DNA from 2 places in the Aneurinibacillus thermoaerophilus genome. Region 1 is predicted to be linked to the other one. Evidence: riboswitches for the same ligand, from Rfam matches in the RefSeq annotation. Region 1 holds a riboswitch; the other holds the start of a gene.
What was found. Region 1 has a riboswitch for S-adenosylmethionine ahead of metH (methionine synthase). Riboswitches for the same ligand answer to the same signal wherever they lie in the genome.
Positions count from the first base shown of each region.

Region 1 (5,044 bases):
AGCATAATCAAGTCCCGCTTTCGTGCAGTGATATAAATACACGGCGTTCAGTACTTCCCGACCCGCGGGCGGCAAGCCGAATGACACATTGCTTACGCCCAGAATGGTCTGGCATTCCGGATATTTTTCTTTAATCAGGCGAATACCTTCAATCGTCTCGCGCGCAGAACCGATGTATGCTTCATCGCCCGTGCCAACTGGAAACACGAGCGGATCGAAAATTAAATCCCGCGGGTTCAGGCCATATTTATTTACCAGTAGATGATACGAACGCTCGGCTACTTCCAGCTTGCGGTCACGCGACACTGCCATTCCTTTCTCATCGATCGTGCCAACGACCACCGCTCCGCCAAACTTCTTCAATAAAGGCGCTACTTCAGCGAAACGTTCTTCACCGTCTTCCAGATTGATAGAGTTAATAATTGCTTTTCCCTGGGAATACTTCAGCGCCAAAGCGACAACTTTAGGGTCTGTGGAATCGATCATGAGCGGAACCTTAACTTTACGTACAACAAATTTCAAAAAAGCCTCCATATCGGCCGCTTCATCGCGATCCGGATCGGCCAGACAGATATCAATAACATGCGCGCCCCGCTTTACCTGTGCACGAGCAATTTCTGAAGCTTCTTCATACTTCCCTTCTTTGATCAAATCGCGAAATTTCTTCGAGCCGATTACATTCGTCCGTTCTCCCACAAAAAGCGGGCGATTGTCCTGTTCCAGATATACAGGTTCAATGCCGGAAACCGCGTGCGTGCTTAGTCCCTGCGGTCTGCGCGGTTGATAATCTTTGAGCGCTTCCGCGATGGCACGAATATGATCAGGCGTCGTGCCACAACAGCCACCCGCCACGTTAATCCAACCTTGCTCGGCGAATCCGGCCAATTTGGTCGCCAACGCCTGCGGGGACTCGTGGTAATGCCCGTTCTCGTCCGGAAGGCCAGCATTTGGATAACAGCTGACCGCGCAATTCGCCATGGCGGATAACGTTCGAATATGATCACGCATAAATTCCGGGCCTGTCGCGCAATTCAATCCAATAGACACGGGTTGCAAATGCTCTAAAGAAATATAAAAAGCCTCAATATTCTGACCAGCAAGCGTAGTACCCATCGGCTCAATTGTGCCTGAAATCATAATAGGGAGCTTACGTCCCGCCGCTTCGAACGCCCGCTGTACGCCAATACCGCCCGCTTTTACATTCAACGTATCTTGAACCGTCTCCAGCAGTAGCACATCCACCCCGCCTTCAATCAAAGCCAGCGCCTGCTCATAGTATGCTTCCACCAATTCTTCAAAGGTTACACCGCCGGTAACGGATAAGGTTTTAGTGGTCGGCCCGATCGAGCCGGCGGCATAACGAGGCCATTCCAGCGTAGAGTATTTATCTGCCGCCTCCCGTGCCAGCCGAGCTGCTGCCAGGTTAATTTCCCGGGCACAGTGCTGTAAATCGTACTCCGCAAGCACAATGGATGTGGCGCCAAATGTGTTGGTCTCAATGATGTCCGCTCCTGCTTCCAAATAAGTTTCGTGAATGTTACGAATCACGTCCGGGCGCGTTAGGTTCAGTATTTCATTGCATCCTTCATACTGCTCACCGCCAAAGTCTTCCGGCCCGAGCCCCGCCTGTTGCAGCATCGTGCCCATCGCTCCATCAATAATCAAAATTTTTTTCTGAAGTTGATTTTCAAGTGCCGGTTTCGTTTTTACTGCTGTCACTCCGCTCATCATCATCGTCCCCTTTTCTGACACAAATTCGCTCACGTACAAAATAAAAAAGACCTCCTGAAAGAAGGGAGGTCTCTGCATCTTCATCAAAACGCGAAATCCTTATCTTTCAGGAAACGAATCCTGCTGGAATTGGCACCGTGTATATAATATACCGGTTGCCGGGCGTCATTGGGCCAGTCCCTCAGCCTACTCTGGATAAGAATCGTTTTTATTTTCACTTTTCTAACTAACTTTTAACTAATTATTAATCAATATCTGAAAAGAGTCAATAGAAATTTTTATACATCTCGTGATTTCTTTCATAACGTACGTGTAATCACAATATTAGTATGGGTTTTTAGATCAATTTCATACGGAGCCTTTACTACCGTACCATCACGTTCTTGCACAATCCGAACGATTGGTCTATGCACAGCATTCGGATGAACATGAGATACGACCCCAATTTGTCCTGTATTCAATACGACGGTAGACGCTATAGGATAGGCGGCAATATGTTTTACGAACAATTTCACCAATTCTAGGTCAAACAGGGTATTTCCGGAAGCAAACAAGTATTCCAGCGCTTCATTAGGTGTATAATGCTGACGATGTGAGCGATGGGAAGTAAGCGCATCATACACATCGGCTATACCGACAATTTGCGCGTATTCATGAATTTGATCTTTCTCCAGTTTGCGCGGATAACCGGACCCGTTATACCGTTCATGATGTTGCAGCGCACAATGAGCGGAAAGAAGGGACATATCGTACTGGTAACGCAAAATATTAAATCCGTCTTCTGTATGGTTTTCAATATACGCCCGCTCTTCCTCAGTTAGCATCGTCTTCTTATTCCACAGATCCTTCGGTAACATAATCATACCTATGTCGAACAGCAACGCTCCCACGCCAAGATCCATGAGCTGCTCCCGATTGTACCCTTTGGCCAACCCAATAATTCCAGCCAGTACCGCCACATTGACCGAATGATGAAACAGGTAACCACCCAGCGAATGAAGATTTACAAGATTTACCATAATATCCTTTCTTCCGCTTAAATCTCCTAGTATGTTGCCAAAAACATTCCGGAATACCTTGCCCATATCTGGCATCGCTATCCGTCCTGTTACCTTTGGTTGATCCATAAGCCCTGTCATCATTTTGTATACAGTCTCCACCGCTTTTTTGCGCGTCGTATCACTGAGCACATCCTCCGGTACAATATCGTCCGTATGCTCATCTTCAATATATACCGTATCTATGCCTAGCGCTTTTAACCGGTCAATGTAACGTTGGCTTAATTCAAGTCCGGCGGCCAACAACACCTGTCCTGCTTCCGATAAAATTGTCTTTGCAATTTTATCCCCCGGTTTTACAGAACGAATATGCACTTTTTTCACGAACAAACCCTACTTTCTTAATTTTCATAGGTATTTATGCTTATTTTTGTTCTGATTAAATTTTATCACAGGAAAATGGTTTTAAGATAATAGATTTATGAAAACGCATAAATTTTTTTGAGCTTGATGATATTCGTTCTATACGCTCTTCCTGGAAGAAAGCAACGACGAGCAAGCCGCAAATTCTTCCTACAAACAGCAAAAAAAAGAAGGAAAAAGCATTCGTTTTTTCCTGCTTTTTCCTTCACCCGATTGTTTATCATCTTTTTCTACTTTCTCTTAATATCTCACTACATTGACTGACGCTTATGTCTATTGCTTTCATGTCAGAGTTATAACTCATAGCTATGTGGGTTTCTATTTATCCACCCTCATATTACTCTGTGATGATTGCAGTAAATCTTTAACCGCTCCTACACTTCCCATAAGGCCGGTAGCCTCATATGGAATAAACACTTTATTGTCGCTTTCAGCCAATTTTTCTAAGGCTTCAATATAGCGTAGCGCAATCACGCTATCGTCGGCCTTCACTTCTTTCAAAGCAGAGAACACTTCATAAATTTGCTTTTTCTGGGCTGCAGCAACCAATTCAATCGCTTTCGCTTCCCCTTCTGCACGGCGAATGCGGGATTCCATTTCCCCTTCTGCTTCAAGGATTTGTTTTTGCTTATTTCCTTCCGCGTTCTTGATGGCGGATTCGCGATCCCCTTCCGCTTTCAGGATTTTTGCCCGTTTCTCACGTTCTGCTGTCATTTCTTGCTTCATCGCTTCTTCAATATCGTGAGGAGGAATAATTTCTTTCATTTCTACGCGCTCGACTTTTACTCCCCAGTTATTCGTTGCTTCATCCATTTTGATTTGCAGCGCTGCATTAATTTTATCCCGGGAGTTTAGCGTCTCATCAAGGTTCATATTTCCGATCTCATTACGCAGCGCAGTCACTGCAAGGTTAGCAATTCCTTCTTTTAATCCGTTAATTTCATATGTTGCTGCTTTCGCATCAGTAATTCGGTAATAAATGAGTGTATCAATCTTCATTGTTACATTATCTTTTGTAATTACCGGTTGCGGCATGGAGTTAATGATTTGTGTTCTCATATCCCAACGGGCTACTACACGATCTAAAATCGGCACGATAAAATACAGGCCGGATCCCAATTCCCGCTGAAATTTACCAAGACGCTCAACAATACGCACTTCTGACTGACGAACAAGTTGAACGGATGAAAAAGCAAGGGAAACGACAACACCAATAATAATGATAGCAAACAATACCGGAAACAAATTCTCTACTATCATTTTTCTCCCTCTCCTTCCTTTTATTTATTGTTTATCTACAAACAAAGTAACTCCTTGAACCTCATAAATAACGACCGTTTCCCCTTCAGTAAACGTTTGGTTTCCGACGCTGGCCGCTGTCCATGATTGTCCTCCATACTTAACGATTCCTTTTTCAGTTGGAGAAATTGTCTTTGTAACGATCGCCTTATTTCCGATCATCGCATCCACATTAGTACGAATAACATCGTCATTCACTCCAAACCTGTCTATAAGAACTTCCCTTCCTAATATAATGCCAATGATAGAAGCGATGAGCATAACGGTCACTTGTATCACTAAGTTCGGGGTAAAAATGGCGACGATCCCTGCTAGACCTGCCCCTAATGCAAAGAAAAGGGCCACAAATCCTGATAAAGTAAATTCAGCAATAAGGAGTCCAAATGCAAGAAGAAACCACATCATCCATACTGATAATTGACTTACCAGCCACTCCATTTCCCACCCTCCTTCCAGCTCCGTTACTTACATGTACGTAATTTTTTTACAAAAGTTTCATTAATTCAAAAAATAAGGACCTGGAATGTTGCCGTTCGCATTTCGTACACCGATCCAGCTACCCAAAAGCAACGAAATCAAATGAATATTCAAAA
Region 1 is NZ_CP080764.1:3,151,417-3,156,460, forward strand. It holds gene metH (methionine synthase) at 1-1,728, opposite strand, end outside; SAM riboswitch class I at 1,828-1,933, opposite strand; gene K3F53_RS16265 (cyclic di-GMP phosphodiesterase) at 2,031-3,113, opposite strand; gene K3F53_RS16270 (SPFH domain-containing protein) at 3,471-4,412, opposite strand; gene K3F53_RS16275 (NfeD family protein) at 4,437-4,889, opposite strand.

Region 2 (5,044 bases), 1.2 Mb from region 1:
CCGTCAAAACGATACGCGCGCGGGTCAGATTCGGAGCCATACTTTATAATCGTTGAAAAGTCGATGCTTCCCGTAAGATCGGCAATATCCTGCGATTTCGGATCAGACGGACTAAATGTTCCAATGCCGCACCGTTTTGCTTCCGAGAAAACGATGCGTTCGACTGGCATATCTTCGATGTGACCGCCATATTCTGTTTCAAGACGCATCTGGTTATATGGAGACAGATTACCTTCAATCTTAATGCCAAGCTCCCTTTCGAATTCCGGGCGCAATTCATGCGGTATCAAATGTAGCGGATCTTCCTGCATCGGGCAATCTTTAATCGCGTATACCGCTCCTTCATCGGTGCGTGTATACTGTTCAAGGCCGCGCTTAAGCATCGTAACAATGGTTGATTTTCCTCCGCTGACCGGTCCCATCAACAACAAAATCCTCTTACGAACATCAAGACGCATAGCGGCTGAATGGAAATACTCCTCCACCAACTTCTCAATCGCACGGTCTAGGCCAAAAATTTCATCGCTAAAAAATTTATATCGTTTCGTGCCGTCTTCATTATATTCAATCCCGGCGTGCTTAATCATGTTATACACCCGGGCGTGTGCGGTCTGGGCCACGTGCGGATTCTTTCTTACGATCTCTAAGTACTCAGCGAATGTTCCTTCCCATTTTATCTTTTCTTCACGTGCACGGTGTTCTGCAATCCGCTTCAGGATATCCATCGGGCACTCCTCTCCTTTTCTTCTACGGAATGGTCATTCTTAGGGCGCTTTTTACTATCTTATTCTGAAAATGCAGATGACATGCTAGCAGGTTTTTCACCATAAAGATTTTTATCCGGCTTACATACTTGCAAAAACCCTTGCTATTCCAGCTATAACATATGACCATTTGTATAAAGTTAAGCCAGTAGTTCTTATTAGTATTTATATATATATGACGGAACGACCCGAATGTAGAATCACTGCTTAAGCAAAAATTGCAGGCAGGGTATTAAAAAACACCAGCCCCGCTATAGGTCTGGTGTTTCAACTTATATCCCGATTCAATTTATTTGTCGTATGTAGCACCATGCAACACTTCGTAAATTTCCAGTTGCGATCCGGTAGCCGGATTATTGTTGGAAGCGTGCGCATGAGCCTGACGAAATCCTTCGCTTTCGGTCCACGCTCGGAACGATTCTTCACTATCCCATTTCGTATACACGATCTGCTTGTCCGCACCTTTTGCGCTTAAAAACTGGAATTCCAGACAACCGGGTACCTGTTTCATCCGCTCCACGCTTTTAGCAAACATCTCTGCCATCCGCTCCTTGCCTTCAGCGGGGACTTGCAACACATTCATCACAACATACATTTGTAAAGCTCACCTCCGTAAAGTATCGCTCCTTTTCAATATAGCAAATCACTCCGTTAATTTCCAATGTAAGCGCATTATCTTTAACAAGATTGTCTTTTCTGCGATATTCCAAAGTATGACACAATCCATTATAATAAAGATGAAATAGGCTTGGGAAAGGAGACAAAGAAATGGTTATCATCTTGCTTGTCTCAGTCATGTTACTTGGTGCGATCTTCACAGCTGGTTATAACGAAGACAAAACTTGGGGACTATGAAATATAAGAACTCCGCATCTTTTATAAAGAGCGGAGTTCTTGCGTTAGGCAAAAAGGGCAAGCCGGTTGTCTCGCTTCTTAGAATACCGGAATAACTGCACCTTTATATTTTTCTTCGATAAACTTCTTCACATCGTCTGATTTCAGTACTTGAATCAGCTTCTTAATCTCCTCGCGGTTTTCATCGCCTTCTCTAACAGCGATAATGTTAGCAAACGTTTTGGCGGCCTCGGAATCTTTGTTTTCTACCGCAAGCGCCTGGTCGAACGTCAGACCGCCTTCCATCGCGTAGTTTCCATTAATGACTGCGTAATCCACTTCATTGATCGCCCGCGGCAGCATGGAAGCTTGCATTTCCGTAATTTTGATCTTTTTCGGATTCTGGATAATATCCTGTTTCGTCAAGCTGTTTAGCTCTTTGCCGGGCGTCAGTTTAATCCAGCCTTTCGATTCCAGCAATTTCAATGCGCGTGCACCGTTGGATACATCGTCTGGAATCGCTACAACTGCACCTTGTTTCGGTTCAGGCGCCTTTTCTTTGCCTGGGTACAGTCCCATCGGTTCCAAGTGAATGCCATCCAATGCTTTGATATGAGTGCCATGTTTTTTATTGAAATCTTCAAGATAAGGAATGGTTTGGAAATAGTTCGCATCAAGCTGTTTTTCTTCAAGCGCCGTGTTCGGCAGCACATAGTCTGTAAATTCTTTTACTTCCATCTCCACGCCTTGCTCTTTTAATTTATCCTGTACAAACTTAAGAATTTCCGCATGCGGAACAGAGCTTGCACCGACCACAATTTTCTTCCCATTACCTTCCCCGCCGCATGCCGCGAGCAAACCGACGGTGAGCAACAAAACGACAGATACAATCCATTTTTTCATCGTCTTTTACCCCTCTTTACTCTCAATTCATTTCTAATTTTCTATGTCTGGCAAAGGTGTCGGTTCGTATCGCGCACATGGGCCCGATATGCGTGATACAAAAACCCCTCTCCGGCAGAGCGAAGAGGGGTTATATCTTAACCTCGAACTCTTATCTGCCAGGATAGAAAAATCCTGCTGGAATTGGCACAGCATTTTCCGCTCAAGGAAAATCCGCTGCCGGGCTTCATTGGGCCAGTCCCTCCGCCTCTCTCGATAAGCGAGAAATATTTAATTATTATGCTGAGAACTATATTACGTGTCTTATGCACTCTTGTCAATTATTTTTCTAATAAAATGTTTTTGTTAATTATTCGGAAAAAATTCCGTTGCGTGAAATAAGTTGATCGTACAGCTCTTGCAGCGTACCGGAAGCATCCACCCGGTATTGTGGCACACCGCGATCAATCTTGTAATCTTCGACAAGAAATGTCTTCAAACCAACTTCCGCCGCTACCATATCCTGTTGCATATCATTGCCGACCATGATAGCATACTTCGGCTTTATGCCAATCCGTTCACAAATTTCCAGGAAATATTTTGGGTTCGGCTTACAATAATGGGATGACTCAAAAACGGTTACATGAATAAAATCATTTTCCTTGAGACCAGCCCACTTCATCCGCTCGCGAATAGCAACGTCGGGAAATATCGGATTGGTAGCCACAACAAGCTTGTAGCCCTGCTTTTTCGCTTCCTCTACGACTTGAAGCGCGTACGGGTGCGGTTCAATATCTTCCTTCAACCGCGGAAACTCTTCCGCATAAAACTTATCAAACACAGGCCAGATGGCTTCCTGTTCTAAGCCGCACAACGAAAGGAAATGGTCACGGAAAATCTCTTCGTTCGTCCGTTCTGCCCTGTCATCTGTCATCATGTACTTGGTCGCCTGCCACACAGACTTGACCAACAATTCCGGATCGACAATATGAGCGGTATATTCCCCCAGCCTCTTCATATACCTGTGAACAAAAGCTTCTGTGTCCAATGCCAACAACGTTCCGTCCAGATCAAATAGCATCGCTCTTTCCGCCATTCCCGGATCCTCCTTTTACTGTTTCCACTGCTGAGCGATATGCTCTTTCTATTCTTGTACAAATCCCGATAATTGCAGCCTGTCTGTTTCGCACGGTCGATAATAATGAACATGCGGAATTTATTCCTTCGATAATATATACCTCCAAACTTCTGTATCCCGTTTTACTTCATGCCAGGGTAACCTATTTGTCTAAGACCTTCATACAATACAATCGCCGCTGTATTAGACAGATTAAGTGAACGAGTCGCATCGCCCATCGGGATGCGTATCGTTTGTCCGGGATATTGCGAAAGAATCTCTTGCGGAATACCGGTTGTTTCCTTACCGAAAACAAAAAAATCACCATCCCTGTATTCTACCTCGGAATGGTATCTCGCTCCACTCGTCTCGACAAAAAAGAGCCGTCCTTCCCTGTGCTGCGCTGCGAAATCGGCGAACGATTTATAGTATGTAATATCGACCGCATGCCAATAATCAAGCCCTGCCCGCTTTAAATATCTATCGTCCGTGGAAAAACCGAGCGGCTCGATTAAATGAAGCTTTGTCCCGGTCGCCGCACACGTGCGGGCGATATTGCCCGTATTGGCCGGTATAAGCGGCTCATGCAACACGATGTTAAACGCCATTCACCTGTTCACCTCATCTTTATCATAGCACATTCTTTGTAAAACAGAAATGAACGTACTTTCGTCTGTTGCTTTTCATCATAATATGTAAAAAAGAGCCGCTGCGCAAAATTGCGGCCCTTCTCTTCGCATTCCTTTATTTCGTCTTCACTACATATGTGCTGGCTATCTTGTCATGCCAAGCCTGTTTTTGCTTGTCGAATCCGGCCCATATAAACCCGAGGAAAAATACAATGGCGGATAGGATTTTGCCGATTGTCTCTCTTAAGACAACCGCGCCCCAACCTGCCGCGCTGCCATCCGTCCGCACTACTTTGACCCCAATAATCATTTTGCCAAGCGTCTGCCCATACAAACCAGTAAGGATAATGTAGTAGGCAAGCCCGATAAGATTCTCTATATTCCACTCTACGGAAAATGTCTCGGACGAAGTTAACCCTAAAATATACATAACTGCCATCAGCACAATAGCGTCAATCAAGGCTGCCAAAAAACGAATCCAAAATCCGGCGTACCGCATGCTTTCATGTTCCATAAGCACTCCTCCTTTTGCCCGGTTGCCACCAATGTATGAACTACGGACGATAAATATACTCGAGGCTTGGTGTCCGTCTTTCTTCTTTCAGAACATCGGGTAAAGACTGCAAATTCAATGAAAAAAGTTTAGCCGAGAAAGACGAGAATATTTTAGAAAAGCCGAACGGCTCTTCGTAGCGAACAACCGTTGCTTCCTGCAAACCGGCCATTTTTCGTGCCGCCTCAGTCGCATCTTCCAATGTGCCAAATTCGTCAACCAAACCGTTCGCTTTCGCCTGCTTTCCTGTATATACCCTGCCATC
Region 2 is NZ_CP080764.1:687,545-692,588, reverse strand. It holds gene K3F53_RS03735 (PrkA family serine protein kinase) at 1-725, opposite strand, end outside; gene K3F53_RS03730 (antibiotic biosynthesis monooxygenase family protein) at 1,054-1,359, opposite strand; gene K3F53_RS03725 (MetQ/NlpA family ABC transporter substrate-binding protein) at 1,698-2,501, opposite strand; SAM riboswitch class I at 2,650-2,763, opposite strand; gene K3F53_RS03720 (HAD family hydrolase) at 2,851-3,576, opposite strand; gene trmL (tRNA (uridine(34)/cytosine(34)/5-carboxymethylaminomethyluridine(34)-2'-O)-methyltransferase TrmL) at 3,741-4,205, opposite strand; gene K3F53_RS03710 (RDD family protein) at 4,342-4,740, opposite strand; gene sppA (signal peptide peptidase SppA) at 4,781-5,044, opposite strand, start outside.
Region 2: it holds a riboswitch for S-adenosylmethionine, as region 1 does, so the genes downstream of both, K3F53_RS03725 (MetQ/NlpA family ABC transporter substrate-binding protein) here and metH (methionine synthase) in region 1, are expected to answer to the same signal.